Regions from separate parts of the Xenorhabdus budapestensis genome, predicted to be linked through region 2. Evidence: predicted binding sites of a transcription regulator. Region 2 holds the regulator's gene; the other holds the start of a gene.

The links. Region 2 encodes ArgR, which controls arginine synthesis, uptake and breakdown. Its sites were predicted from a motif close to ANTGAATAAAAATACANT; they were not measured.
Region 1: argA (amino-acid N-acetyltransferase) is a predicted target of ArgR. The motif match lies at 3,444-3,461, and genes of this name have one in related genera.

What each region holds. Positions count from the first base shown of each region.
Region 1 covers NZ_CP072455.1:3,819,698-3,835,391, forward strand. The annotation lists gene mltA (murein transglycosylase A) at 1-181, opposite strand, end outside; tRNA gene HGO23_RS16830 (tRNA-Met) at 407-483, shown strand; tRNA gene HGO23_RS16835 (tRNA-Met) at 544-620, shown strand; tRNA gene HGO23_RS16840 (tRNA-Met) at 681-757, shown strand; tRNA gene HGO23_RS16845 (tRNA-Met) at 818-894, shown strand; gene HGO23_RS16850 (hypothetical protein) at 1,141-1,896, shown strand; gene amiC (N-acetylmuramoyl-L-alanine amidase AmiC) at 1,927-3,174, opposite strand; gene argA (amino-acid N-acetyltransferase) at 3,475-4,809, shown strand; gene recD (exodeoxyribonuclease V subunit alpha) at 4,843-6,732, opposite strand; gene recB (exodeoxyribonuclease V subunit beta) at 6,750-10,409, opposite strand; gene ptrA (pitrilysin) at 10,406-13,291, opposite strand; gene recC (exodeoxyribonuclease V subunit gamma) at 13,323-15,694, opposite strand, start outside.
Region 2 covers NZ_CP072455.1:4,027,088-4,042,781, forward strand. The annotation lists gene ftsH (ATP-dependent zinc metalloprotease FtsH) at 1-346, opposite strand, end outside; gene rlmE (23S rRNA (uridine(2552)-2'-O)-methyltransferase RlmE) at 394-1,023, opposite strand; gene yhbY (ribosome assembly RNA-binding protein YhbY) at 1,157-1,450, shown strand; gene greA (transcription elongation factor GreA) at 1,602-2,078, opposite strand; gene dacB (serine-type D-Ala-D-Ala carboxypeptidase) at 2,394-3,842, shown strand; gene cgtA (Obg family GTPase CgtA) at 3,942-5,111, opposite strand; gene rpmA (50S ribosomal protein L27) at 5,242-5,499, opposite strand; gene rplU (50S ribosomal protein L21) at 5,520-5,828, opposite strand; gene ispB (octaprenyl diphosphate synthase) at 6,082-7,053, shown strand; gene HGO23_RS17790 (DNA-binding protein) at 7,099-7,479, opposite strand; gene HGO23_RS17795 (DNA-binding protein) at 7,555-7,902, opposite strand; gene HGO23_RS17800 (helix-turn-helix domain-containing protein) at 8,090-8,353, shown strand; gene mdh (malate dehydrogenase) at 8,470-9,408, opposite strand; gene argR (transcriptional regulator ArgR) at 9,851-10,321, shown strand; gene mpl (UDP-N-acetylmuramate:L-alanyl-gamma-D-glutamyl-meso-diaminopimelate ligase) at 10,455-11,825, opposite strand; gene fbp (class 1 fructose-bisphosphatase) at 11,996-13,000, shown strand; gene ppa (inorganic diphosphatase) at 13,261-13,791, shown strand; gene HGO23_RS17830 (gamma-glutamylcyclotransferase family protein) at 13,925-14,272, opposite strand; gene tamB (autotransporter assembly complex protein TamB) at 14,275-15,694, opposite strand, start outside.

The DNA.
Region 1 (15,694 bases), 210 kb from region 2:
GAGTGACAAAATCTCCGGCATTGACGGGAGAGCCTTGCGCATTTGGCGTATTAACAAGCCGGAAGTCCTGGGTAAAGTGACCATCTTTATACTGCTGACCTTGCTCCGTCGGGCGCAAATGACAAGCAGATAACAGAGAAACGACAACACCACATAAAAGATATTTGCCCCAAAGTTTCATATTATACTTTATCTCCTGCCATTCCGTTTCGACAGCAAACAATATCAAACCCCAATAAATAATAAAATGTAGTTAGAAAAAAATAGATTACTCTGCTTAAATCACAAGAGAACAAAAATAAAACAACAAGCTTTATTTTTAAGCAAAAAAACAAACAAAATTGGTAAATATCAACAAAAAAGCTTGCAACGGAATCGATCCGGAGTATAGTGTGCCGACATCGGACGCGGGGTGGAGCAGCTTGGTAGCTCGTCGGGCTCATAACCCGAAGGTCGTCGGTTCAAATCCGGCCCCCGCAACCAATTCGGTATCGTTTTTATCGATACTGTTTTTATAGATATAATGTAGCATTTGCAGACGGACGCGGGGTGGAGCAGCCTGGTAGCTCGTCGGGCTCATAACCCGAAGGTCGTCGGTTCAAATCCGGCCCCCGCAACCAATTTAGTATCGTTTTTATCGATACTGTTTTTATAGATATAATGTAGCATTTGCAGACGGACGCGGGGTGGAGCAGCCTGGTAGCTCGTCGGGCTCATAACCCGAAGGTCGTCGGTTCAAATCCGGCCCCCGCAACCAATTTAGTATCGTTTTTATCGATACTGTTTTTATAGATATAATGTAGCATTTGCAGACGGACGCGGGGTGGAGCAGCCTGGTAGCTCGTCGGGCTCATAACCCGAAGGTCGTCGGTTCAAATCCGGCCCCCGCAACCAACTTTCTGATTAAAATCTCACTTCTTACCAAATTTTCAACCTGTTTATCACTCTTTTTTATTCATTATTTGTATATATTCAATGCGTAATATTACAACCACAGGGTAGTCAATCCCCTGTTTGTAAACAAAAATCATCTCCTCCATTAAAATAATTTATAAAACCATACAAAAATAATACATTTAATTAACAAGTTGTTATTATAGTTAGGCTATTTTAAAACCGACCTAAAATAAGGGTAGCAACATGCCATTTTTTCGTCCCTTTAGAGAAAATTTTTATAAAGGTGATTTAATATATGGTTTAACTGATAGCAGGAAAAAATATGTTAATGAAAGTAAAAACTTTCTGATTGCTAAACATTGTAATGATGAAGCTCTTTATCCACCAATATTTATTGATAATTATTTAACACCTGCCGAATTAAACCATATGAAAAATTTTATGAAAAATTATCAAGGAAAAAACAAAAAAAATAATTGGATAAATAACGAGGAAAAATCCAGTTTTCAAAATAGAGCGGAAGAATACAGCAGAAGATACTGGTATGAAAAACCCAAAAAGCAAGAGGATGAAGACAAATATAATCACTATAAAAGAGATTTCTTTAATCATCTGAAAAGTCACCATAAATACCGCACTGTTACTGAAAACATCAATGAATATAATAAGATAGACATAGGAAGAAAATGTAAAGGCGGATTATCATGGGCAAGCATAGTCAATGGAAATTTACCTCATGATATGCATATCCACTTTATACTTGATGGTATAAATATGGATACTGTAGTTTATAAACACGACAAAAATATCACTGGAAAAGAATTAAGATGGCTTTTCAGACACAGAGAGTATCCTAACGTCGCTAAAAAAATACAATTTTGGCTGAATGACACCCCAACTACTCCACCTTGGGAAGGAACAGGATCAACTCTATGGAAAAATTATGTATGCCAAGATGACTACTCTGAAACACTTTCCCTATTATTTAACGCTCTATAATGTTTTCTTTATTTTATATGGGTGGATATTTCACCGCCGTGCTAATTCTGCTCCATTTTTAAAATAGGCTTTAATACCGGCAAAAATAGATTCAGCCACTTGTTGCTGGAATTTCGCAGTACGTAGTTTTCGTTCTTCTTCCAAATTACTGATGAATGCAGTTTCAACCAGAATAGAAGGAATATCCGGTGCTTTTAATACGGCAAACCCCGCCTGATCGACACTGTTTTTATGCAGTTTATTCACTTTACCCATTCGCTTAAGCACTTCATCCCCAAATTTCAGGCTGTCATTAATCGTCACAGTCTGAACCAGATCCAGCATGGTATGATCCAAATATTTATCACCGCTTTTACTCACCCCACCAATCAAGTCAGCCTCATTCTGCGTTTGGGCCAGAAAACGGGCAGCATTACTGGTTGCCCCTTTCGTTGACAAAGCAAATACGGACGATCCCCTAGCGGCACGATTAGTAAAAGCATCAGCATGGATGGAAACAAACAGATCCGCCTGCATCTTACGTGCTTTTGCTACCCTGACTGTCAGCGGAATAAAAATATCTTCATTACGGGTCATATACACTTTCATCCCCGGTTGACGTTTTATAAGGGCTTGCAGACGGCGGGCAATCTGTAAAACAACATCTTTCTCACGGGTTTTGTATTTCCCGATAGCGCCAGGATCTTCACCACCATGACCGGGATCAAGCATAATCACAATTGGCCTGTTCTTCCCGGCCTTGCCTGTTTTTTTCCTCTCTGTCGGTGGCATATGCTTTTCCAGATTTCCACTGTTGTACTCTTCAAGCAGTGCCAGCAAAGGATCATCATTGGCTTTCGCTACCTTTGGATAGAAATCTAACACCAAACGATGCTTGAATTTCGCAATAGGCGGCAAAGTAAAAATATGTGGTGCAATCGGCTGCTTAATTTCAAACACCAAACGCACAGTTTTGGGATCAAATTGCCCGGCTCGTACCAGTTTCAGATAAGGATCACGTTGCTGAACCTGCGATCCTATACTGCTCAGGACACTATTGAGCTGGATACCCTGCAAATCAATAACAATTCGGTTGGGATTTGAAAGTGAAAATTGGCGGTATTTAAGCGGAATATTAGACTCCAGCGTCACCCTGGTATAACTTGATGCAGGCCAAATACGCACAGCAATCACTTGTGACGTTGCTGCATACCCTATCGGACTAATACTTAACAACCAAAGCGCTGCTGCTCCTTTCAACAAACGGCGACGTGAAGAATTATGGTCTGAATGACTCATTATTTATTCCATTTAAAAACAACCAGACAGTAACTTTTATCTAAGAGACAGTTAGGTGGAAGACTCTAATTAATTATAAAGGAACTGTCATCAAAAAAAGCATTTTCTGCTATCTCAACAGCTATACTCTATGAATTTCAAGATGCAGCGTAGCCAACAAAGCTGCGACCTGAGAGATAACAAACATAAATATCAATATAAATAATAGCTTTGTTTTTATCTATATTCCCTCTTGCCATTTCCCTTCTAAAGAATAAAAATATAAAAAATACGAATAAAAATGCAATTGAGGGGAATATCATGAAAGAACGCCGTACCGAATTGGTCGAAATTTTCCGGCATTCGGTTCCGTATATTAATGCACATCGTAACAAAACTTTTGTCATTATGTTGGTCGGTGAAGCTATCGCCCATGAAAATTTTCCGAATATCGTTAATGATATCGGTTTATTACATAGCCTCGGCATTCGTTTAGTTATTGTGTACGGTGCTCGGCCACAAATCGATCAGAACCTCACCCAACATCACTATCAACCGATTTATCATAAATACACTCGGGTTACTGATGTTAAAACGCTGGATTTTATCAAACAAGCCGCTGGCGTGTTACAGCTTGATATTACAGCCCGACTTTCCATGAGCCTCAATAATACGCCATTACAAGGTGCGCATATTAACGTGGTCAGCGGCAACTTTATCATCGCTCAGCCTTTAGGGATCGATGATGGTATTGATTATTACCACAGTGGTAAAATTCGCCGGATTGACGATGAAGCCATAAATCAGCAGTTAGATAACCATTCCATTGTATTAATCGGGCCTGTTGCTGTTTCCGTTACCGGCGAAAGTTTCAACCTGACGACCGAAGAAATTGCTTCACAACTGGCGATTAAATTAAAAGCCGAAAAGCTGATAGGATTCTGTTCATCACAAGGCGTCACCGATACGGAAGGGAATACCTTGTCAGAAATTTTCCCCAATGAGGGGGAAATACTGTTGAATAAACTGGAAAGCACCGGGGATTACTCCTCCGGGGCAGTACGTTTTTTACGTGGCGCCATTAAAGCCTGCCGCCGCGGAGTTCGGCGCAGTCATTTGATCAGTTATCAGGAGAATGGCTCACTAATCCAGGAATTATTCTCCCGCGAAGGCATCGGAACCCAAATTGTTATGGAGCGCTCTGAGCAGATCCGTCGCGCCAATATCAACGATATAGGAGGCATTCTCGAACTGATCCGTCCACTGGAGCAAAATGGGATCCTGGTTCGCCGCTCACGGGAACAACTGGAAATGGAGATCGATAAGTTTACCCTGATAGAACTCGATAATGTCACTATCGCCTGTGCTGCCCTGTACTCTTATCCTGCGGAAAAAATCGGTGAAATGGCCTGTGTTGCCGTACATCCGGATTACCAAAATTCTTCACGTGGCGAGGTGTTATTAGGCGCTATTATTAATCAGGCCATACAAATCGGACTGGAACGATTATTTGTCCTTACAACTCAAAGTATTCACTGGTTTCAGGAGAAAGGTTTTGAACCCGCAGAAATTACTATGTTACCAGTGGAAAAACAGGCGCTGTACAATTACCAACGCCGTTCCAAAATTTTGATGTTGGATCTGAAAACTCATTGACATAACTCCACCCACATATATATCCAATAGATTTCAAGTTGCGTCACGACGGCAAGAGAACGAATCCACTAACCCACTCCGCCTTTGAGTGGGTGTCGCAACTGCCTTGGACAAAACCACCTTGTGTGCGTATAGCGTCAATTTCTCACGGGCGCGGGTCAAAGCCGTATAAACCAGCTCGCGACTAACAACAGGAGAAAACTGGGTTGGCAACACTAATGCAGTATGCTCAAACTCAGAGCCTTGTGATTTGTGCACTGTCATTACATAAGCCGTTTCATGTAAGGGCAGACGGCTTGGCTGAAAAGGTTTTATCTGCCCGTCAGATAACTGGAAATAGGCTTTCAACTCATTATTCTGATCCTTAAGCATAATACCGATATCACCATTAAACAGTCCCAATGTACTGTCATTGCGCAAGATCATGATCGGCCGCCCGGCATAGCTCCTATTCTCCATAAACTGATTTCCCGTATATTTGGGCAAAGCAATCATTCCTTTACGATGCAGCAATTGTTCCACTCGCTGGTTCAATCCACTGACACCAAACGGCCCTTCTCTTAAAGCACATAACAACCTGAAACGGTTAAATTCTGCCAGGATAGTCTTTTCAGATGCCTTTTCGTTCACCAGCGCCAAATAGCGGTAATAACCTTCTGTGGTTTCAATCAACAAACGCTGATAATCTTCATCTTCTGCTAGGGGATTAAAATTCACATCAGGCAGAGATTGCCTTAATACAGCAGCAACACACTTACTGTCCCCCTGATTGACTGCTGAAGCTAGTTGCCCAATACCAGAGGCAGAATTAAAACGATAGCTTTTACGCAGCAAACATAAACAATCCCGTACTGCCAAAGTTAAATCTTCTGGCTCAGACACTGAATATGACACTAACTGACAACCCGTTAACTTCGTCAGTTGTTTTGCACGATCGACACTGTATCCTTGTTCAGCAAAACGACAGATATCTCCCAATACCGCTCCCGCTTCTACAGAAGCCAGCTGATCCTTATCTCCCAGAAAAATCACTTTTGCTTTTGCTGGCAAAGCATCAATCAGACGCGCCATCATGGGTAAATCTACCATGGAGGCTTCATCAACAATCAGGATATCAAGGGCAAGCGGATTATCACGGTGGTAACGGAGTTTTTGGCTTTCAGGCTGTGCACCTAGCAAGCGATGGATGGTTTGTGCCTGCTCAGGGATATTGCACCGTTGTTCATCTGTCAAAGCAAGTTTGTTGACAGCCTCACCAAGCGATTCAGTCAACCTGGCAGCCGCTTTCCCTGTAGGAGCCGCCAGTTGAATATTCAATGGCTTTCCTTCGTTCAATTTAATCAATGCGGCCAGTAATTTCGCTACCGTCGTTGTTTTTCCGGTTCCCGGCCCACCAGAGATAACAGAAATACGACTGGTGACAGCAACTGCTGCCGCCACTTTCTGCCAATCGATTTCACTTGCAGCAGCAACACCAAAAAGCTCATCTAAAATTTTCCGTAGCTGAATTTCATCAATATCATCAGCCAATGCCACATCAGCAAAAAACGCGGCTATCCGACGTTCGCTTTGCCACATCCGCTGCAAGTAAAGGCGATAACCAGAAAGTATTATCGGTGTAGGAGATTGCCCATCGCCTATTGCCGGACATGCCTGCAAAGCAGCAATCATTTGTTGTTGATTAGGTTCTCCTACGAAAGTCCACAGTGATGCCACTAACTCAGTGTGTCGTCCTTCAAATAAATGTTCAGGTGAGATCCTGTTCAAAAGCAGGCAAACATGACCAGCCCCCACTTCTGCACTCAAATAGGCAGTGATCAGCAATAACAATGGATTTTCATCTTCAATCATCGCATAGGCAAACTGCACATCTAACGGACGCAGCAATTTTTGGGCAACAGCTTGCTGCAATAATGACATTATTCCATTCATGGCTGCACTCATGCACTTTGTTCCTCATCAGTTGCATAGTCATCGTTTATACAGTCAACAGTACAATCGACGGTACTAAAGAGCGCATCCAGTGCATCAACAAATTCAACGGGTGGCAAATAGCGATAAATACCATGCCCCGGATTATTGTTATCAATGCCACGCAGAAACAAATATACCACCCCGCCAAAATGCTGCCGATAATCATAATCCGCCAACCGATGGCGTAAATAACGGTGCAGTGCCAGCGTATAGAGTTGGTACTGCAAATCATACCGATGCTCTATCATGGCTGAGGCCATGGCTTCCTGAGTGTATGATTCGCTGCTCTCTCCCAACCAGTTCGATTTGTAATCCACCACGTAAAACTTATCCTGCCAGCAAAACACTAAATCAATAAACCCTTTCAACATGCCTTTGACCTGATGGAAGGACAAAGGAGCGCACTGTGCTGACAAGGGATCATAACGATGAGTCAAGGCATCCAGTGCGTTGGAACGCAGTAAATTATCAACAGGCAAATAAAACTGCATTTCGTTTTGTTGATGATAATGTGGAATATCAGCAAGCCGCATTCCCTGTTCATTTAACTCTGCGGTCTGGATATCCGTCATCCATTGCTGCAATACGGATGCCCAACTCTCATCAAAACCTGCGGTTGTCAGCTTTTCCGCCAGCCAGATCTGATCCGGTGGGGAGCTGAAATCCAGCTCTTCCAGAACTGAATGTAAGAACGTTCCGGCTGTTGCCCCGCGCGGAAAAGTATGCGGTGTCATCAGCAATGACGGTTCAACTTGTTTTTCACCACGGACGTCAATATCAAGTTTCGGTGCAATGGATTGGACAATCACTTCTACTGATTCGCCAAACGCACTGACATGAGCCTGGGAACTGATGTAATTATGGGAAATCGAACCCTGTAAGCCGGAATAACTGGTCACCCGCCAGTCATCCCGAATGGAACGCCGGAATTTTCTGGCAGCCAGCAATAGCACATCTTCACTTTTGGGTTCCCATCTTTCATCTCCGATATCCTTTATCGGTATCACCTGAATATTGTCATCTTTGAGTTCATTTAAGCTGCATTCCAGTAACTCTGCATCACCTTTCTGCCCTTTTTGCACCAAATAACCAAGGGCGGAAAGATGTAAATCCGTATCTCCGGTTTTTTTCTTATTACCCTGAATCAATGGCGCAACACCGACACTACAGTGATACACAGCTCGCGTTAAAGCCACATAGAGCAGACGCAAATCTTCCGCCAACCGTTCTTCATCGGCTAATGCCAGCTTTTCACTATCCTCAAAGAGACTGAAATGGGTTTCAAAATTCTGACGATCGTGATAAATGGCCCGTTCCTGTTTTTTGAAGCTGCAAATAAAAGGCAACCAGACTAAAGGGTACTCCAGCCCCTTTGATTTGTGGATGGTACAAATCTGAACCAGATGTTTATCACTTTCCAGACGCATTTGCTGACTTTCTAGCTGTGGATCAGGACGGGAAATCTGCTGTGCCAACCAGCGAACCACTGAATGTTCGCTATCCAATTGCAACGATTCTTCCTGCAACAGTTCACTAATGTGCATAATATCAGTCAGACGACGCTCACCGTCGTATCCTGCCAACAAATTCTCTGCAATCCGGTATTTCCCCATGACCGCCCGTAACATCGGTAAAACACCACGTGAGCGCCACAACCGGGCATAACCGTCAAACTCATCCACCAGCTTATCCCATGCCGTTTCATCATGATTTAGCTGATCAATCTGCCGGGCACTTAAGCCAAATAAACTACTGGCTAATGCACTTCTGAGTACACGTTCCTTTTCTGGTGATAACACCGCTTGCAAAAGCCAGAGCAAGTCCTTAGCTTCCGGCGTATCAAATACATTCTCACGATTGGAAAGGAAGACAGACGGGATTTTCAATTCATTCAATTCATCACGAATCAGTGCGGCTTCACGGCGACTACGCACCAGTACCGTAATATCCGCCGCTGTAACAGGCCGATTTTTTTCGCCCCGCTGTAACAGCGCACTCCCTTCCTGTCCTGCCAGTAACCAATCTCTGATTTGGGCAGCACACAGTCGTGCCATGCCCTGTTCGTAATCCCTTTTTGAAACACCCTCTCCAGACTGGAGCCAGAACTGCAAGGCTGTTTGTTCCTGCTTATGGAGCAAGAATTTCAGGTTGTGATTTTTCTCTGCTGAGTTGACGTGAATAAACGGAATTTGGTCAAACAGAAATGGGCGGTCTGTATGGGAAAACAACTTATTGACCGCTTGTACCATCGGAGCGGAAGAACGCCAGTTTGTTTCCAGCGTGTAATGCGCACTCACTTGGGCACGCGCCTGAATGTAGGTGAAAATATCCGCCCCGCGAAATGCATAAATTGCTTGTTTAGGGTCACCAATGAACAACAAACCATTTTCCGTTTGATGACGATATATGGCCTGAAAAATTCGGTACTGCTGCGGGTCAGTGTCCTGAAACTCATCGATCATCGCAACGGGGTAACGTTGCCGGATGGTTTCCGCCAGTTTTTCTCCACCTTCACGTTTCAAAGCAATATCCAATCGCATCAGCAAGTCGTCAAAGCCCATATACCCACGCATCAGCTTTTCCTGATTGATGGACTGGCGTATTTCAACAATCGCTTTGGAAATGATAATGTCCCGTAAGGTCAGTGGTTGCTGATATAAATCATCAATGGCCGTAAACACGGGATGTCGGGGAACTTCACCCTTTTTGGTTTTTTCTTCCAACCTTGACTGGCAAAATTTATCCAAGTCTTTAGGAAGCTGATAATCTCTGGTTTGCGATTTAGCCCACTCAGAAACGCTATTCAGCCAATTAGGTAAATTCTTCTTACTGTAACTGCGCTTATCCACCCCAGAGTTATCAATTAGCGCTTGTAAATCCTGTACAACCTCATTCCACTGCTGTTTGACCCCGTCAATCAAAGCAATGATCTTTTCATGGCGGCTGACTAAGGTTTCATCACCGTCCGGCGCGTTGACGATATAAGGTATATCCCCTCGCAGATGATCAGTTATATCTTCCAGCAGGGCTTCTGGCCCGCTCCATTCCTGACTGATCACCGTCGCCATTGATAGCGATAACGGATAACAGTGACGCCGCCAGAAATCAGCACAACCTTGCTTACGAAGTGGGTATTCATCCTGAATCAACGTTTGCTCAAACAGAATGCCGGATTCAAACGCATTGTGCACCAACATGCGCTGACAGAAGCCATGAATGGTGTAAATTGCCGCTTCGTCCATTTGACGTTCAGCAGCCAGTAACCAATCCGCCGCACTTTGCCTGTCGGGGATCTCTGCCAGCAATTGCTGATAAACCGGATCATTCACCGCGTTATCCTGCCGAATGCACGCCAGTCGCAACTGGTGGATATTTTCACGAATACGCCCACGCAATTCATCCGTTGCTGCCTCGGTAAAAGTTACAACCAAGATCTCTTCAACATTAAGCGGACGGGAAAAGGCGGCATTGCCGCCCAATCCAAGTAACAAACGCAGGTAGAGTAAACCTATCGTATAGGTTTTTCCCGTACCTGCTGAAGCCTCAATCAGCCGTTGGCCATGCAGCGGCAATGTTAACGGATTAAGTTTATGAGACGTTATGTTACGGGGTATTTCTGTGCTCACTGAGCATTCACCTTAACCGATAATTGTTTCTGGAAAGTGGATACATTCGGGTAAGTCTTCCAGCCTTTCAACTCTGCATATTGATGAAGCGAGCCTTTCTTCCCTGTAATTTGTGAAATCAGTGCCAATCCATGACGTTTCATCACTGCTTTATCGTAAAACTCAAGCAACTGTGCTTTAGTTACTTTTTCCAGAGCAGCAATGATTTTCTCTCTTGAATCAAATTTGAAGTTATTACGGCCAAAATCACTGCTGTAACGGGATGCTTCCGCAGAAAAAGTTTGCGGTGGCTGACGCATTTCTGTCAGCAATGCTGTTTTATACTGCTTAAATTCAGCATCAGGCATCACCTGCAATTTTTTCTCAGCTTGCTGATAGAAACTCTGGTAACGCTGGTGCAAGTAATCTGGCTGTTTGCTATTACTCTGCAATAAGAAGCCAAGCCCCCATTGTTCTCCTACCCTTGTATTGAAGGCTAAAACCGCATAGCCCAATTGCTCTGTTGTTCTTAATTGATCAAAGAACCAAGGCGATAAAATGCTACCTAACAGATTGGAATAGACATATCCGTTAATGCGATCATATCCCGTCGGGATGTAGACTTCCGCCAGTGCGTTATCAGTGCTGCTGGCAGTGCCTTCAAAGTTAACGGCATAATTACGCTTCAATTCGATACTTTCGCCACTCCACCACACAGTACCCCGGTTGGCGAGCTGCTTATGTGCAGATATAACAATATCAATACTCTGTTTTTCGGTTAAATTACCGAAGACTACCGCCTGTAAAGCAGAACTCTGGATCATCTCATAACGGTATTTGACAATATCATCAACATTGATGCTATCCAGCGCCTTTAAGCGTTCAGCCTGCTCAATATAAGGAACACTGGATAAATAAGAAACCAGCTGCATTGCCATTTCATAGGCTTTGCCTTCATTGGAGATTTCCAATTGGTTACGATACCAGGACTTCGCTTGTTTCAATTCAGTCAAGGTTGGTGTAAACGCCATATACTGGCTGATAGCAGAAGTTAACAATTCAGGTAAATGTTGGGTGTAACCATATACCCCGATTTGCAACCCATCCGCATATCCGGTTGTAATCGCCAGACCTCCGACGGCTGCCTGATAACCAAGCTGATCCAGTGCAAGAGAAGATAAATAAGACAACAGAGCGTAAGTCACCTGTTCTTTGGCGCTCTTCACACCATTAGCATTACGCAGATCCAATGCGATGCTTGCCTTCGGTTCATCGGCAAAATATTGGCTTGGCATATACAGCAGACGCACATTCGATTGTTCCAGGATCATTTGAGGATGTTTCTGGCTGCCAGATGCCTTAATCAAGGACAAATTATCAGGAATATAAGGGTTCAGTTCTGGTAAAGAGAATGAAGTACCTTTCTCCAGTTTTTGCCACTCCGCACGCTGTTGTTGAGTGATTTTATTAATCTGATAAGGTGCCTGAACAAAATAAGCCTCTTTATTATGTGGTTCTTTCGGACTAATAAACCAGATGCGGGCATTCTCAGGTGTCAATTGAGCCAAACGGCTGGCAATGGCCTGAGGGTTGTATTCATCCGCAAGATAGCCAGCATCCAGAACATGAGAAACAGGAACCTGTAGCATGGCATCAGCTAACGACTGAATATAGTTCATATTCCGTACGATTGACGCATACTGGAATGATAAATTGAATACTTTAGCCATTTCATCAAAATAGCTCTTTTGAATACCTTTTTGCTTCAACAGGTTAATGTAAGAAAAGATAGCAGCAATAACCTGATCACGCTGTTCAAGCCCTTTGTCTGTCAATGTGACATAAATACCAAATGAGCCAGAATTACCATCTGTTTTCGGGCTGGCACTGGCACTAATTCCTTCGGCCAATCCCTGTTTCAGCAACCAGTCAGATAGGGTATTTTCACTACGATTACCAATCAGATAGCCAATATAGGCATCGGTTTTACTGCGAAAATCAGCGCTGTTATCAGCAATCCTGAACTCCAGTTGCAGCGATTTATAAGGTTTAGATGGCACATAATGGATAATGATATCTTTTTCTTTATCTGTTATCGCCGGAACCGTAATGGCAGAGACTGAAGCATGTCGATTCGGAATACGGCCAAAAGTATCCACCGCAATCTGAGCCAATTTTTCTATCGGCTGATTACCATATAGAACACCTTTCATCAAATTGGCAGAGTAATAACGCCGATAAAAATCAACCAGCGCAGTCTGTAACTTACTGTCTGGTTTATCTTTCAGGGTTTCCAGATTTCCCCCCGCAAAACGGGAATTCGGATGAGCCGGATTCAAAGTTTCAGAACGGATCTGCCAGATGCGATGCCCTTCTCCGGAACGAGCAATGGTCATCTCGTTATCAACAGCATTACGCTCACGATCAGCATTCACAGGATCCAGCAAAGGCTCCGCAAGAGCATCAGCGAGACGATTGGTCGCTTCTGCCAAAGAGCCATTTTCCACCTCCAGATAAAAGGCTGTACGGTTAGCTGAGGTGCTAGCATTGCGGCTTCCCCCGTGTTTCTGCAAAAACTCTGCAAAACTGCCGGGCTGAGGATATCGTTTAGATCCCATCAACACCATGTGTTCCAAATAATGCGCCAGTCCAAGCTGATTATCCGGATTCTGCATATGACCAATGGGGATTGCCACAGCAGCCAATGATTTAACTGCTTTTTCATCTGAAACCAGCAGAACTGTCATGCCATTTTTCAGTTGGATAGCTCTATACTCACGGAAATCACGTTCACTTTTATGAATCGTTTCCAGTAACGGTTGCCAAGGCGATTCGGCATAAGTTGTTACTCCCCAGAAAAATAAAAAAAGCATCATCATGATGCGAATGACATATTTAGGCATGACCTAATATTCTCCCTATTTCTTCTTTAAGCTATTTCTTCTTTAAATAGTACGCCATAGGCAATAAGTAGCTCTGCACTTCGCGTTTCATGCGTACCCAAAATGATTGATCCACCTGCCTGAAAGCTCTTTGAGTATAAGCATCATTAAATTCACCATTTTTTCCTTGTGTTCCCAGCCATTGCTGCATCAATTTGCTTTCCGCTTTTTGCTGAGCTTCCTCACTAAAATCGATCTGCTGGCTTCCCTTGTCGTAACAAGCCTCCAGCCATGCCCAACCGCTTCGGCAGAACAGAGGAAGAGGCTCGGACATCCCTTGAAAATAGCCAGCAACCAATTGATTGAGATGGTTCTTGGCTTCATCGGTTGTCAATAGTGAAAAACACCATGCACTGTTTTCCCTTCCATACATTCGGCTTTCACCTTCTCCTCCTGAGAAGCAGTAGGCAAGATGTTCAATCCATAGTTGGATACCATCATTGGCAGTTAAGTTCGCTGGACGCCAACATAAAATTCCATCAGATTGAACTTGGTTAATTTTTCCGGTCAGAGTAACAGCATCTAATTCATGGCGTAACTCTATGAAAGAAGAGTCCATTCTCTCTTCTCGTATCTTATCTGCCAATGGCTGCATCGCCTCAAGCTGATTCAGCCAATATACCTCACCAAATGCACCGTGTGGCAACCCACCCGATGCACGGAGATGATAAAACAGTGGTTCAGGTTGCCTCTGTTCAAGCAAAATATTTAATAACAATTGATTGAATTGATAACGCTGCAAATGATCCAATACAAAGGGTTCTTCCTCAGGTAATTCCGTTTCTTCGATAACAAAATGAACTTTCAATTTTTGCTGAAAAAAAGCCCTGACTGGATGGCGATAAAAACGAACCAGATCATCCAACGTCACTTCTGTTATCTCACGAGAATCGCAACCTAATGGCTGACCAAAGTTAACGGGGGAAGTGCCTTGCAAACTGGCTGCCGGTAGCCATTCAACCGCATAACTTTGCAGCTCATGATCAGGTTGAAAGTTTTCCGTAGCAAAAGGGACACGCGTATGTTGCCGCAACAGATGATTTCTGACTTTTTTTGCACTGTCATCCACATTGAGCATCTCATCTCCCGGCAAGCAGCAACTCTGGCAAACATAATCCAGCAGTTCGTTGACCAATACGGAAGGGTTACATTCTGTATCATCGCGAATTGATTTACCAATGTAACTGATATACAAACACTCTTCCGCTGACATCAGTGCTTCCAGAAACAGATAACGGTCATCGTCACGCCGTTTCCTGTCCCCTCTCTGGCTTTTTTCTGTCATCAGATCAAAGCCAAGCGGTGGGATTGTTCGTGGATAAATACCATCGTTCATTCCCAACAAACAAACAACTTTAAAGGGAATAGAGCGCATTGGCATCAGAGTACAGAAATTCAGAGATCCCGCCAGAAAACGTTGACTGATCTTCTCATCATCAAAACGAAGAGCCAATTCATCACGCAATAAGATCAGGGGTATCTTTTTGCCATAATGTGCATGCAGGCCATTCTCAATCACCTTCTGCCATTGTTGGGTGATCAATGCCAATACCAGCTCGGTTTCATGATCCGCAATAAAAAAGGTTTCCAGCAATTGTGGACAAATACCAAGCCAGTCCGTTAATGATTGCTCTTCACTCAGGACCCTGCGCCAGCGATTTAATTCCATCAAAAATTCAGCCAGTTGCCCAGCCAGCTCCGCGGCAAGGCCACTGGATTCATCATAAGGTAAAACTTCATTCCACGGGCCTGCGTGGCTATCCATTGCATAACCTAGTAACATGCGTGTCAGACCAAAATGCCAGGTATTCTGCCCGGTGGCAGGTAATGACAGTGCTTCAATATTGTCATCATCCAGCCCCCAGCAAATACCGGATTCCTTTACCCAACGCCGCAATAAACGTAGCCCATCTTCCTGAATTGCGAATTTATCAGCCAGAGAAGGCACTTCCAATAATGCTAATACCTGCTCGGCTGTAAAACGGCTCTGAGGTAAATCCAATAGAGTAATAAAAGCCTGCAATACCGGGTGTGCTTGACGGGCTTTACGATCAGAAATGGCAAAAGGAATATAACGTTCACCCGGTGCGTTACCGAATACGGCCTGAATATAGGGCGTATAATTGTCGATATCGGCCATCATGACGATAATGTCCCTCGGCGTCAGAGAAGGATTATCATCTAACAGACGCAATATTTGATCCTGCAAAACTTCGACTTCTCTCTGTGGACTGTGGCACGAATGAAAAGACAGAGAACGATCTTCCCAGACAATCTGTCGTTTCTTCAGACTGTTTTTGAATGTACTTTCTGTAGAGCCAATTTGAGCATGATCTTCAAGATGCAAGATATCCCGCTGGAGTT
Region 2 (15,694 bases):
GCAGTAGCATTGGGAACCATGAAATAAAGAGAGTCGCTAACAGGCCTTGTTGCTCTGGTGGTTCACCGACAACTTTTACCTGTTTGTTGAGCAGTGTATCCAGCAGCTTCTCATCCTGAACTGGCATATACGTGCTATATTTTCCACCGTTGTCTTTCTTAGTGAAATCAATGTCACGACCCGAAATACGTACTTCACTGATTTGATTATGTGATAACTCACTGATGAAGTTCGAGTAATCCACCCTACGACCACTGGAATCGCCGGGACCAAAACTCTGGAACAATAACATCAAGACAACTGCGATGACTAACCAGAGAATCAGGTTTTTCGCCATGTCACTCAAGGGATTAACCTCATATTACAACTGTGTTAACAAATAGCAGCAGGGTACTACACTTTCCGCCCTGTCGCTACAATGTATACTTCACGTGATCGTGCCCGCGAAGCGTCTGGTTTACGAATTTTAACTTTCGTAAAAAGGGAGCGTATTTCCCTCAGGTACTCATCAAAGCCCTCTCCCTGAAACACTTTGACGATAAAACTACCCCCAGGGGCCAGCACATCACGACACATATCCAACGCTAACTCAACCAGATACATGGATCGAGGAATATCGACCGCGGGGGTTCCACTCATATTGGGAGCCATATCCGACATGACGACCTGGACTTTATTATCACCAACCCTCTCAAGCAATGTTTTCAATATAAGTTCATCACGAAAGTCCCCCTGTAGGAAATCAACTCCGACAATGGGATCCATTGGCAAAAGATCGCAGGCAATTACCCGACCACGATCACCAATCTGACTGACTACGTACTGAGACCACCCACCTGGAGCAGCGCCTAAATCAACAACGGTCATGCCCAGTTTAAAAATTTTGTCGCTTTGCTGTATCTCATCAAGTTTAAACCAAGCGCGGGAACGAAGCCCTTTTTTCTGCGCCTGAAGAACATATTTATCACTAAAATGTTCCTGCAACCAGCGACTTGAGCTTGCTGAACGTTTTTTATTGGCCATTGTTCTTTCCAACTATACTAATAGAGAGTCCTATTTTTGCACTCTCTTATCAAACCACACCACACACTTATGGTGATAGATAAGAGATGGCGGTAGAATATGTCGTTTTCAATCCCAACTAAGCAAAAAAACGATGACTCTTAACAAGAAACAAGTGCAATACCTGAAAAGCCTCGCTCATTCATTAAAGCCTGTTGTTATGATCGGTAACAACGGACTGACTGAAGGCGTATTGGCCGAAATCGAACAAACCCTTTCGCATCACGAGCTTATCAAAGTCAAAGTTGCAGGCGAAGACCGTGAAATCAAAACTTTGATCGCGGAAGCTATTGTTCGTGAAACTGGCGCATATAATGTGCAAATTATTGGAAAAATGCTAGTTCTCTACCGCCCATCGGAAGAGCGCAAGATTAGTTTACCGAAATAATCTCAACATACTTATACAAAAGTGCCATTCTACTATGATAAAAAAGGCCAAATCAGGCCTTTTTATTCCCATCATCAACATATAATGGCCACTTTCTATGCCCTTCCCCACCCTACGAGCGGGAAAGTTAATTCAACCTTTAAATTGAATATCAAATATACTCGACGCTCAAAACTTCATATTCCACTTTGCCACCCGGAGTATCGATCACAGCAACGTCATCCACTTCTTTGCCAATTAAACCACGGGCGATGGGCGAGTTAACCGAAAGCAGGTTTTCTTTGATATTCGCTTCATCGTCCCCCACAATGCGGTAAGTCTGTTCTTCATCAGAATCAACATTCAATACCGTTACCGTTGAACCAAAAATCACACGGCCATTGTTGGTCATCTTAGTGATATCGATCACTTGTGCATTAGAAAGTTTAGCTTCAATTTCTTGAATACGGCCTTCACAGAATCCCTGTTGCTCACGAGCAGCGTGATATTCAGCATTTTCTTTCAAGTCACCGTGCTCACGCGCCTCAGCGATTGCAGCAATAATTTGAGGGCGACGTACATTTTTCAGATATTCTAATTCTTCGCGCAATTTATCTGCGCCACGTACCGTCATCGGAATTTGTTTCATTTATCAAACCTCTAAATCAATCCTAAGCCCAGACAACATCTTCCTGATTTTTGCAATAACATCACTTCTCTTGCAATAACAGTATTTTGCAATAGACTACAACACAATGAGCACACCCTATCAGGCGGGCTTCCAGACAATAAAAGAAGCGTAAACTACAGAATACGCTGATAGTTCACATACATATTTAAACTGCTAATCTATCATTTTAACGTAGAGTTGATGATGGATCATCGTTTACTTTTTCCTGAATTGCATCTTAGTATTATTGATACAAATATTATCGGAATACATCCACGTTTATATGCGAGATCTATGGCTCTTTTAAAAATTACCAGCAGAATAGCTTGGATGCTCAGTTTGAGCCTGAGTATTTTCAGTGCGAATGCCTCTTCAATTGAAGAAAATATTCAATATTTGCCAGCGGGAACCAATTTTTCATTTATCGCCCAGAAAGTCGGCGAAAAAATACCTATCATTGATTATCATGGACAGCAATTGGCATTACCTGCCAGTACTCAGAAAATTGTGACAGCATTAGCTGCCTTATTACAGCTTGGCAAAGATTTCCGTTTTGTCACTACATTAGAGAGTGACGCTAATGTTGAAGATGGCAGATTAAAGGGCAATCTTATTGCCCGTTTCGTTGGTGATCCATCGCTAACACGCACACAACTGCGCAATATGGTAGAAGAGTTAAAACAGTCTGGTGTACAGCAGATTGATGGGGATCTCATCATAGATATTTCCATTTTTTCCAGCCACGATAAAGCACCCGGCTGGGTATGGAATGATATGACACAATGTTTTAGTGCTCCTCCTGCCGCCGCCATTGTGGATAAGAACTGTTTTTCAGTCTTACTCTACAGCGCTGAACAAGCTGATACATTAGCCACTGTCCATGTTCCTTCGTATTATCCTGTCAATGTATTCAGTGAAGTAAAAACACTTGCGAAAGGTTCTCCAGAAACAAAGTATTGTGAACTTGATGTAACAACAGGAGAATTGAACCGATATACGCTAACTGGCTGCCTGACACAACGTAGCGAACCCTTGCCACTGGCATTTGCTATCCAGAATGGAGCAAGCTACGTGGGTGCTATTCTGAAAAATGAACTACATCTTGCTGGAATTGAACTAAAAGGCCATCTACGACGTCAATCGCTCCCTGAACAACCAGAAAAGATCCTCACATTGAATCAATCAGCACCTTTACATGACCTGCTCAGAATCATGCTGAAAAAGTCAGATAACATGATAGCCGATACCGTTTTTCGCACCTTGGGGCATTATTACTTTAACGTTCCCGGTACCTGGCGCTCCGGCTCTGATGCTGTTCGTCAGATCTTAAAACAAAAAGCAGGTATTGATCTTGATAATACTGTCTTAGTTGATGGTTCCGGCCTTTCACGCCATGATCTTATCACTCCTTCAACAATGATGGAGATTTTACAATTCATTGCCCAGCACAATAATGAACTGGATTTTATCTCCATGCTGCCGCAAGCAGGTTATGATGGTACTTTAGCCTATCGTCCCGGCTTGCATGAAGCTGGAGTTAATGGCAAAGTTTTTGCGAAAACAGGGTCACTACAAGGTGTATATAATCTTGCTGGCTTTATGAACGCTGCCAGCGGACAACAGATCGCTTTTGTCCAATTTATTTCGTCTTACTCCGTCTCTCCTGAAAATCATCGTCAGCGCCGTGTTCCTCTTACCCGTTTTGAAAGCCATTTATATAAATCGCTATACAAAAACAATTGACGAAAATGCCTTCAGAGAGAAAATGCCTTCAGAGAGAATAAGAAAAAAGGGCGCTTCAAATACGCCCTTTTCCATCATTTGTATATCTGGTGTGAAAACTTAGCGTTTGTAAATAAATTCAACGCCTTCTTCATCTTCTTTGTCCCAGTCGTCATCCCAATCATCAGTATCAGGTGCTTGCTGCAACTGTTCTTTATGGTAGTCATCCCACATGAACTCAACTTTTTCTGGCTGCGATCCTTCCTCGGCATCTACTTGACGAGGCTGAGCCTTGATGAATTCCATGATATCCCAGCAGAGTTCTTTCACTCCCTGACGATTCACGGCTGAAATCATGTAGTAGTCACCTTCCCAACCCAGTTCATCAGCGATCGCCTTCGCTTTCAATTTAGCCTCTTCCGGATCGGTCAGATCAACCTTATTGAATACCAACCAGCGTGGTTTTTCAGCCAGTTTTTCACTGTATTTATGCAACTCATTGATGATAATACGGGCATTTTCTACTGGGTCAGATTCATCAATCGGACAGAGGTCGATTAAGTGCAACAGTACACGGCAACGCTCCAAATGTTTCAGGAAACGAATACCCAAACCAGCCCCTTCTGATGCACCTTCAATCAAACCTGGGATATCTGCTACTACGAAGCTTTGCTCGTTATCCATACGTACGACGCCAAGACTTGGTACTAACGTCGTAAATGGATAATCAGCGACTTTAGGTTTTGCTGCTGAAACAGCGCGAATGAAGGTAGATTTACCCGCATTTGGCATTCCCAACATCCCTACGTCAGCCAGTAACATCAGCTCCAACATCAAGTCGCGGCTCTCTCCCGGCGTTCCCATGGTTCTCTGGCGAGGAGCGCGGTTAACAGAGGATTTAAAACGGGTGTTACCCAACCCATGAAAACCACCTTTTGCAACCATCAGACGCTGCTCATGACGTACCATGTCACCCAGAATTTCTCCTGTAGCAATATCACGGATACGGGTCCCTACTGGTACTTTAATGGTAATATCCTGACCACGCTTGCCTGTACAATCGCGGCTTTGCCCATTTTGCCCACGTTCAGCACGGAAGGACTTTTCAAAACGGTAATCGATTAGCGTATTGAGGTTTTCATCTGCCAGTAGATAAACATCACCACCATCACCGCCGTCACCTCCGTCCGGCCCACCTTTTGGAATATATTTTTCACGACGGAAGCTGACACAGCCATTGCCACCATCTCCCGCTACAACCAGTATCCTGGCTTCATCTACAAATTTCATCACTTTTCTCCGTAGGATAGCCACTATAAAGCTGGATGGCAGATCGTACCCAGAGATGGCATAATCCAAAATATAAAAAGCCCCGCAACACACATTGCAGGGCTTCCGATTCGATCGAAGTTCAAAAAACTTATTCAGCTACTATGCTAATAAATTTACGGTTTTTTGGACCTTTAACTTCGAATTTAACTTTTCCGTCAGCTAATGCGAACAGGGTGTGGTCACGGCCACAACCTACATTGTTGCCTGCGTGGAATTTAGTACCACGTTGACGAACGATGATGCTACCTGCCAAAACAGATTCACCACCAAAACGTTTTACACCCAGACGTTTGCTTTCAGAATCGCGACCGTTACGAGTCGAGCCGCCAGCCTTTTTGTGTGCCATTAATCTGCTCTCCTAATATCTTAAGCGATGCCAGTGATTTTAACATCAGTGAACCACTGACGGTGGCCCTGCTGCTTACGGCTGTGTTTACGACGACGAAACTTAACGATTTTAACTTTCTCACCACGACCGTGCGCAACAACTTCAGCTTTAACTTTAACGCCTTCAACTACTGGAGCGCCGATTTTGATGTCTTCACCATTAGCGACCATCAGAACCTGGTCAAACTCAACAGTTTCACCTGTTGCGATGTCCAGCTTTTCCAAGCGAATAGTTTGACCTTCGCTTACTCGGTGTTGTTTACCACCACTTTGGAAAACCGCGTACATATAAACTCCGCTTTCCGCGCACCCCCCTAAAATTCTTTCCAGAGCGCGCTATAAAAAATATTCACAATAGGGCGCGAATTCTACGCAAAAACCGCTTGGAAGACAAGAGCAGAATTAGAACAGAGGAGAAAAAAGCCGAGTTTTTCGATTGTCATTTATTTGAACGTTTTTTCAAGTACAATCAATATACCGTGATATCTATTGATATACTAATTAATGAGCACAGCTCTGAATCAGAGTCCGAAGCTAAAACATGAACTTAGAATCGATAATTAAACTTACAGCTGATGATATGGCAGCGGTTAATGAAACAATTCTTAACCAATTAAATTCTGATGTAGCGCTAATCAACCAGCTTGGCTACTACATTATCAGCGGCGGTGGTAAACGTATTCGCCCAATGATCGCAGTGTTGGCTGGTAAGGCACTGCATTATGAGGGAGAAAAACATATCAAAATTGCTGCCCTGATCGAATTTATTCACACAGCAACCCTACTCCATGATGATGTCGTAGATGAGTCCGATATGCGCCGCGGTAAAGCAACTGCCAATGCTATGTATGGCAACGCAGCCAGCGTATTGGTTGGTGATTTTATCTATACTCGCTCGTTTCAGATGATGACAGACCTCAACTCCATGCGAGTGCTGAAATTGATGTCTGACGCCACGAATGTTATCGCTGAAGGTGAAGTGATGCAGTTGATGAACTGTAATGATCCGAACATTTCAGAAGATGACTACATGCGTGTCATTTACAGTAAAACTGCGCGTTTGTTTGAGGTAGCCGCCCATTCTCCCGCTATTTTGTCTAATGCAACTCCAGAGCAAGAAGAGGCACTACGTGATTATGGTCGCTATCTTGGTACTGCATTTCAATTGATTGATGACCTGTTAGACTACAATTCCGATGATAATACACTTGGAAAAAACACCGGAGATGATTTAAATGAAGGTAAACCAACGCTTCCCCTCTTACACGCTATGAATCACGGAACGCCTGAACAGTCAGCACTGATCCGCGAAGCTATTGAAAAAGGCAATGGCCGCCATTTACTGGATACTGTGCTTACAACGATGAAACAGTGCGGTTCACTTGATTACACCCGCCAACGGGCGGAGGAAGAAGCAGATAAAGCAATTTCAGCGTTACAAGTGCTTGATGAGTCTCCATACAAAGCGGCCCTTGTGGGATTAGCCCACATCGCTGTACAGCGACGTTCCTGAGCCAGACCCAGATAGTATACCCTGGGTATAAGTATCCCAGACTATTCAGTCTGGGATACTCCCTTTGTTTTCAACCTCTTGAATTCCTACATATTGAACAATGCTGGTAAGTCCTTTACGTAAAATGAACTTAACCATTCGCTCCCTTTCTGGCTTAGTCAATTGATAATAAGCTTCCACCCAAATCATAAACGGATCCTGTCGTTTGTTCCGATAATGCTCAACCGAGTTCTCACTGACAGTCAGTACACTCAAAACATCTTCGGGCAAGCTATTGATATGATATTCTAGTGCTTTTCCCTGCACTCCACGCTTACGGCGTTGTTCCCAGCCTTCACGTCTTGCCATCAGGTTCACTCCTTGGGGAGACGATGGCAGGCCAGCGAGGCCAATGAGTTCCTTTGCAGAATACCATTCTTTTTTCATCTCTCTCTCCTCGCTTTATACCGGAGCAGTAAAGAGGAAGCCAAATTTTAAGCATTTAGCTTTTCAAAAGCTGCCTCAGGTAGCTATAATTTTTTCCAAAAAACTTCTTATTCCATCTCGTAGTATCACTTCTGTAATTACCTCCTTTTCTTCATCCGTGAGTAAATTAAACGCACTTACCCAAATGGATAGAGGGTCTTGTTTCTGAACCTGATATTCAGGTGATATTTCATTAAGCTCCAGAGCGGCCAATGTTGATTCAGGAAAACATGAATAGTGATATTCAATTGCTCTTCCCTGAACACCTGTTCGTTTTTGTCTCAACCACTCTTCACGTTTGGCTCTGGCATTGACTCCTTGTGGTGATCTAGGTAACTCACCTACACCGGTCAACTCCATTGCCGTATACCACTCTTTTTTCATAATGTTTCTCTATTTTTGTAACCAAGTTCAAAAAAGAAGTTATTAAGAAAAAATTAAAAATATTTTTAGAAAAAATAATGTTATTTTATTTTCTTAATAACAGATCCATGTTCGTTATTAATTTCACTCTAACGCTTTAGTTATACCACTAATGTGGCTCTAAATTTAATAGGAAAGGATTAAAAAAATGATTTCTATGAAATCGGATTGGCATCCTGCTGATATTATTGCTGCTTTACGTAAACGTGGAACAACTCTGGCCGCTGTTTCTCGTGAATCAGGACTAAGCTCATCAACTTTGGCGAATACTCTTTCTCGCTCGTGGCCCAAGGGAGAATGGATAATAGCAAACTACTTAGGTATTCATCCGTCTGAAATATGGCCAAGCCGTTATTTCAATCCTCATACTGGAGAGTTATTAGAAAGGAAAATAAGAGAGAAAAAAGAATAATTAGCTACCAATATAATTATTGAAAGAAAAACCGCTAGCTTTTTTTAAACTAGCGGTTTTCGTTATCTAATATATTTAAGTTAATTCGTATATTAATAAATTAAGAATTAATTGAATTAACCATTAATAAATCTTTCGCCTAATTCAATATCTTTTTTCAGAACGTCCAGCATATTATCCAATGCTTTCTGTTCAAACTCACTCAATCGACCAATATCTAAACGTTCTTCGATACCATTTTTACCCAAACGAACAGGTTGTGCGAAGAAACGAGCATATTTGCCGTCACCTTCTACGTAACAGCATTCAATAACATTGCTTTCACCCTGCAAACCACGGATCAAAGAAAGGCCCAGACGTGCTGCTGCTTGACCCATAGACAAAGTTGCAGATCCACCACCTGCTTTTGCTTCAACAACTTCAGTACCTGCATTCTGAATACGTTTCGTCAACGCTTCCACTTCTTCATCAGTGAAGCTGACACCCGGGATCTGAGACAGTAATGGCAGAATAGTTACGCCAGAGTGACCGCCGATAACAGGAATTTCCAACTCTTCTGGTTTCTTACCTTTCAGTTCTGCCACAAACGTATTAGAACGGATAATATCCAGAGTAGTTACGCCAAACAGACGATTCTTGTCGTAAATCCCCTCTTTTTTCAGCACTTCGGCAGCGATTGCCACAGTGGTGTTCACAGGGTTGGTAATAATTCCGATTAATGCTTTTGGACATGTTTTAGCAATCTGTTGAACCAGATTACGGATAATTCCTGCATTAATATTGAACAGATCTGAACGATCCATACCAGGTTTACGTGCTACACCTGCAGAAATCAATACAACTTCCGCTCCTACCAATGCAGGAGTTGCATCTTCACCAGCAAAACCAGTGACCTTCACAGCTGTTGGGATATGGCTCAGATCGGCAGCTACACCAGGGGTCACCGGAGCAATGTCATACAAGGAAAGTTCTGAACCTGAAGGAAGCTGGGTCTTGAGTAGAAGGGCAAGTGCCTGACCAATACCACCGGCTGCACCGAGAACTGCAACTTTCATCCTGATACTCCTTTAAATAAGTGCTGTAAAAAACTTAAACCTGTCTGGTTAAGAGACTTAATATTTCCCATACAAAGTATAAGTATGGAATAAGCTCTCAGCCTTACTCATCACTACGTATTAAAACAATCTGTTAACAGACAGATTATCTACCTAATAGCCCAATGATGGAACACTAAAGTTTTTTATTTTAGACAAAATGCTTGTCTGTTAATGAGATAACAGGCACTTTTTTAGGAATTATTCCTATTATCTTATTAATTACTCTGTTGATTAACTTGTCTTTCTCCTTTACCTGAATAATGCCATTTTATTAACAATACATTTACCAGGCTCAATAACGTAAATATTCGATCTATTGGGTTTGTTCTTCTCTTCCTTGCATAAAAATTCACTTTTTGCATAATATTGGCTTCATAAGTGGATTCAACGATGGTGAAATATGCGAATTCCTTCGAAACAGGAAGATTTAGTAAAAGCTTTCAAAGCATTATTAAAAGAAGAAAAATTCAGTTCTCAAGGCGAGATAGTTGCAGCACTCCAAGAAGACGGTTTTGAAAACATTAACCAATCTAAAGTTTCCAGAATGCTGACAAAATTTGGCGCTGTCAGAACCCGTAATGCAAAAATGGAAATGGTCTACTGTCTGCCAGCAGAATTAGGTGTCCCCACGGCCACCAGCCCATTGAAAAATCTGGTATTAGATGTTGATTATAACCATTCCGTAGTTGTCATTCGTACCAGTCCTGGCGCAGCACAGTTGATCGCGCGTTTATTGGATTCATTAGGAAAAGCAGAAGGGATCCTTGGCAGTATTGCAGGAGATGACACTGTTTTTTCTACACCGACACAAGCCCTTACAACCAAGCAGCTCTATGAGGCTATCCTCAATCTGTTTGAGCAAGAACTGTAAATCAACCGCCTGTAAAACCATTTAAAAACACGGCATCACTACATACCATTTTGCCAGAGAAAATTGTGCCATAGGTTCTGTACAAGAGGAACGCTGCTCATTGCGATCCTCTTAATTCAACGTTTATGATCAATTAAGCAGCGTGTGCTTTCTTATTCAACGCCGCCAATAATTTCTCATGAATACCACCAAAACCGCCATTACTCATGATCAGTATGTGGTCACCCGGCTGGGCTGCCTCCACAATCATGCGTACTAACGTGTCAATATCCGTACTCCAGCTAACAGGTTGAACACATTGTTCCGCAATTTCAGCAACCTGCCACTGGATATTACCAGGTTGAAACAGAAAAACTTCATCCGCACGACCCAGGGAAGGAGCAATATCATTTTTGCTCATACCCAATTTCATGGTATTTGAACGTGGTTCCAGCACTGCAAGAATGCGCGCCATACTACCCGCTTTGCTTCTCAACGCTTCCAGTGTCGCCAAAATTGCCGTTGGATGATGGGCAAAGTCATCATAAACCGAGATATCATTCACTCTGCCAAGCAATTCCAGTCGGCGACGAGCATTAATAAAGTCACCTAATACCTGACAGGCATCATTAGGCTGAATTCCTACATGGTGAGCTGCTGCAATAGCCATCAAGCCATTATGCATATTGTGTTCCCCCACCAATGACCAGTTAACTTCACCCACTAATTCACCATGATGGTATACCTGATAAGTACTGCTGTCCTGAGTGTTTTTTTGGACGTGCCAAACCCCTGTTTCCCCGAGGTGTTCCAACTCACTCCAGCATCCCATTCCAAGTACTTGTTTCAGATTTACGTCATTATCAGGTACAAGGATTTTACCCAAGCCCGGTACGATTCTGACAAGATGGTGAAATTGCTTTTGGATGGCAGCCAGATTTTCGAAAATATCAGCATGATCGAATTCAAGATTATTCATGATGAGTGTACGAGGGCTATAATGAACAAACTTTGAACGTTTATCAAAGAAAGCACTGTCATATTCATCCGCTTCAATCACGAAAAACGGGCTTTCACCAATCTGTGCTGAAACATCAAAATTGCCCGGCACACCACCAATCAGAAATCCCGGTTTATAGTCACAGGCTTCCAAGATCCACGCCAGCATACCCGCTGTTGTTGTTTTGCCATGTGTTCCTGCAACAGCCAAAACCCAACGCTCTGGTAAAACATGATCATGTAACCACTGTGGGCCGGATGTATAAGGAATACCGCGATCCAGAACCGCCTCAACACAAGGATTACCACGTGTCATAGCGTTACCGATGATCACCATATCTGGCACAGGAGCGAGTTGGGAAGGATCGTATCCTTGGATCAGTTCAATACCCTGATTTTTCAACAGAGTACTCATGGGAGGATACACATTGGCGTCAGAGCCGATAACTTCGTGACCTAATGAACGGGCGAGTATCGCCAGCCCTCCCATGAAAGTACCGCAGATGCCAAGAATATGAATACGCATTTATTTCTATCCGATATCATGAAGTGTATCACTATTCTAACCATCAAATCACAGATTAGAAATGCAATAGCCTATCAATCATTTTATTCTTTAGCTAAACTGCCCGCACTTAAGTGCTACCCCAACGTGGAGCACGATTTTAAAATCATAACCAAATCAGGGCTTTCGTCATGAAAACATTAGGCGAATTCATCGTCGAGAAACAGCACGACTTTCCTCATGCTACGGGTGAACTGACCGCACTACTTTCTGCCATTAAACTGGGTGCCAAAATCATTCATCGGGACATCAATAAAGCCGGTCTGGTAGATATTTTAGGCACCAGCGGTGTTTCAAATGTTCAGGGTGAAGTGCAGATGAAACTGGACTTGTATGCCAATGAAAAACTCAAAGCAGCATTGAAAGCACGCGGTGAAGTAGCTGGTATTGCTTCCGAAGAAGAAGACGAGATCGTCATCTTTGATGGTGATCGGGCAGAAAATGCGAAGTATGTTGTTTTGATGGATCCACTGGATGGTTCTTCAAATATTGATGTAAACGTTTCCGTTGGGACTATTTTCTCCATTTACCATCGAATTACGCCAGTTGGGCAGCCCGTTACCGAAGAAGACTTCCTGCAACTGGGTCATCGTCAGGTTGCAGCGGGTTATGTGGTTTACGGTTCGTCCACCATGTTGGTTTACACCACTGGCTATGGTGTTCATACTTTCACTTACGACCCTTCCCTTGGTGTATTCTGTCTGACCCATGAGAAAGTCCAGTTCCCGGAAAAAGGTAATATGTACTCGATTAACGAAGGGAACTACATCAAATTCCCTCTGGGCGTGAAAAAGTACATCAAGTATTGCCAGGAACAAGACGAAGCAACTCAACGCCCTTACACTACCCGTTATATTGGCTCACTAGTTGCCGACTTCCACCGCAACCTGTTGAAAGGCGGTATCTATATCTACCCAAGTACAGCAAGTCACCCGACAGGCAAACTCCGTCTACTATATGAGTGCAACCCGATTGCTTTCCTGGCTGAACAAGCTGGCGGCAAAGCCAGTGATGGCGTCAACCGGATTTTAGATATCGTACCAAGCAAGCTGCATCAACGAGTGCCTTTCTTCGTCGGAACTAAATCTATGGTAGAAAAAGCCGAAAGTTTTATGGCTGAGTTTCCGGATGAGTAATATAAATCAACTGGTTGATTAATTGGTTGTAAGAAGAGGCGAAGTTTCGCCTCTTTCTATTCGACGACGTAGTAAGGCAATGGCCAGCAGAGCAGTCAGAAACCATAGCACAAATCATGAATAATTTTTGGACAGGAATCCTCTACCACCATTAACCCATAGGAATACAGGCATAATACAGAAAAATGGAATTACTTTAGGCCTGTTTTGGCTATAATACCTCGCACTCCATTTTGGTTTGAAATTGAAGGAAACCTTTTATGAGCCTGAACAATGTACCGGCGGGTAAAGAACTGCCAGAAGACATCTACGTTATTATTGAGATCCCTGCAAACGCCGACCCAATCAAATATGAAGTGGACAAAGAATCTGGCGCCCTGTTTGTAGACCGTTTCATGGCAACCTCCATGTTCTATCCATGCAACTACGGTTATATCAACAATACCCTGTCTCTTGATGGCGATCCTGTTGACGTACTGGTTCCAACTCCATACCCATTGCAGCCAGGCTCTGTTATTCGCTGCCGCCCAGTTGGTGTTCTGAAAATGACCGACGAATCCGGTGAAGACGCTAAGCTGGTTGCTGTTCCTCATTCTAAGCTGACTAAAGAATACGATCACATCAAAGATGTAAACGATCTGCCAGAGCTGCTACGTGCTCAAATTACACATTTCTTTGAACACTACAAAGATCTGGAAAAAGGTAAGTGGGTAAAAGTTGATGGTTGGGAGAATGTCGAAGCCGCTAAAGCGGAAATCCAATCTTCTTTCGAACGCGCTGCGAAAAAATAATCTTCTCGGATAACAGCAAGTTCTGATTATATAATAACCTCTGTACTTTTATTTATTGGCACAGAGGTTTTTTTATTCGGTTATATTGGTTAATTTGTCAAAAATGATATAAAAACAGTAACACCACTGATTTTTATCTCTCTTCGTAACGCTTCAGCCAGTCACCGCTTTCTATTCTAGGCACCCCCTCAACAGATAACATGTATAAATAGATCCATGCGCTGCCATAAGAGGTTTTGACCAATTCCCTTTGATATTCCTGAGTATTCTTTTTCAAATCATCCAGTTCAGTCAAAATGGATGACGTAATGCGATAAACCTCACATTCAATTGTTCCTTCGCCACGGATCACCGCTGGATAATGCCCCAGATCGTAGATTTCATAACCTTCCAACCTATGCTCCCCCAAAAGTTGAGCATAGGTCATCCAGTGGTGATTACCTTGTTTGCGCCTCAGGCTGCCATAAACAATAACTCGCATCTTTAAAACTCAAACTCATAGAGCAGATCCAAAGCTTTATCAATACCAGATACTGCTTCGAGATACAATCTAGGCATCACACGATAACGTAACGTCAGAGTTGCCAGAGAGTCAAAAATACCAACACCATATTTTACCTGTAAGTCGTTGGTAATCTTGCCACTCACAACAACCTGCGATTTGTTACCAATTCCCTGTGTATTCAGGGCCAGATCAGAAACACCAAAAGTCTCACCAATTTTGCCCACCAATCGACCGCTCTGTGCGACGCCCAAACCAATCAACACAGAAGTCATCTGGGAGCTATCAGCCCCTCCCTTCTCTAAGCCTTCACCACTCAACAGGTAAGACAACGCTTCCTCTTGCGATTTGACTGGCTCAGAGAAAATTTCAATCTTAGGTTTATCTGCCAACCCCATCACTTTCACACCAGCAATAACATTATTCGCTGTCGATTCGGGGTTACGGATCGCTTCAATATTCAACATGGGTTGATCCGGTGGACCAGAGAACAGAATAATTCCTTTACGTACCTGTAAATCCTGCCCATAAGCGCGAAAGCGACCATCAGGAATATCAATTTGACCGTTCAGCCCCAATCCCTGCTGATCCTGAATGACGTTCAGGTCTCCTTTCAACTGAGCGTTCAAACCAAATGCACTCAAGCGGACATCATCACCTACGTGAATATTTAAATTACTTTGGATCAAGATGGAAGATTTTTTCTTTTCTACCGGCTGTAGATTTTTATCCAGCATCACTTCGTCAGGAGAAACATCCACCGCAGACTCCGGTAATTCCTGTACAGTAATGCGCGCCCACGGAATATCCACATTGCCATTGAGTTTCAATAATTGGGGCGTCGCTTCAAAAACCAGATCAGGGCGTACATCAATTTTTACCATTGGTGGTACTGTCACACGCAGTTTTTCACCATACGCTGTCACTCTGGCATACCATGCGTCCAGATTGCGCCAATCCGCATTACCATGAAGATTAAGTTGCCCTTGCGGAGTTTTGATCACACCATCCAGATCGGAACGAACACCATCAAAATGAACTGCTACCTGACTTTGGTTGATATCAAACGGCAGCCAATGGCTACTGACCTGAAAAACATCTGCTTTCAACATGCCAAATAACAACGGATTCTTAGCATTACCGCCAAGGCGCAAGTTCGCATTTAAATTCCCTTCAGCTTTTTCATCTTTATCCAGAATCGGTTTCATCAACTTCAGAGAAAGGGACTGGATATCTACATTACCCGTTAATTTACGACGGCCTTCTAAGTCATTGATTTGAATATGGCCATTCAGTTGTCCATTATCTGCCAGTTTAAATAACCACGATAAATCCGCCTTACCATTTGTCAAACCAGCATTCAAAGTCAATGTCTCAAAATCAACAGGTAACGTGGTGCCC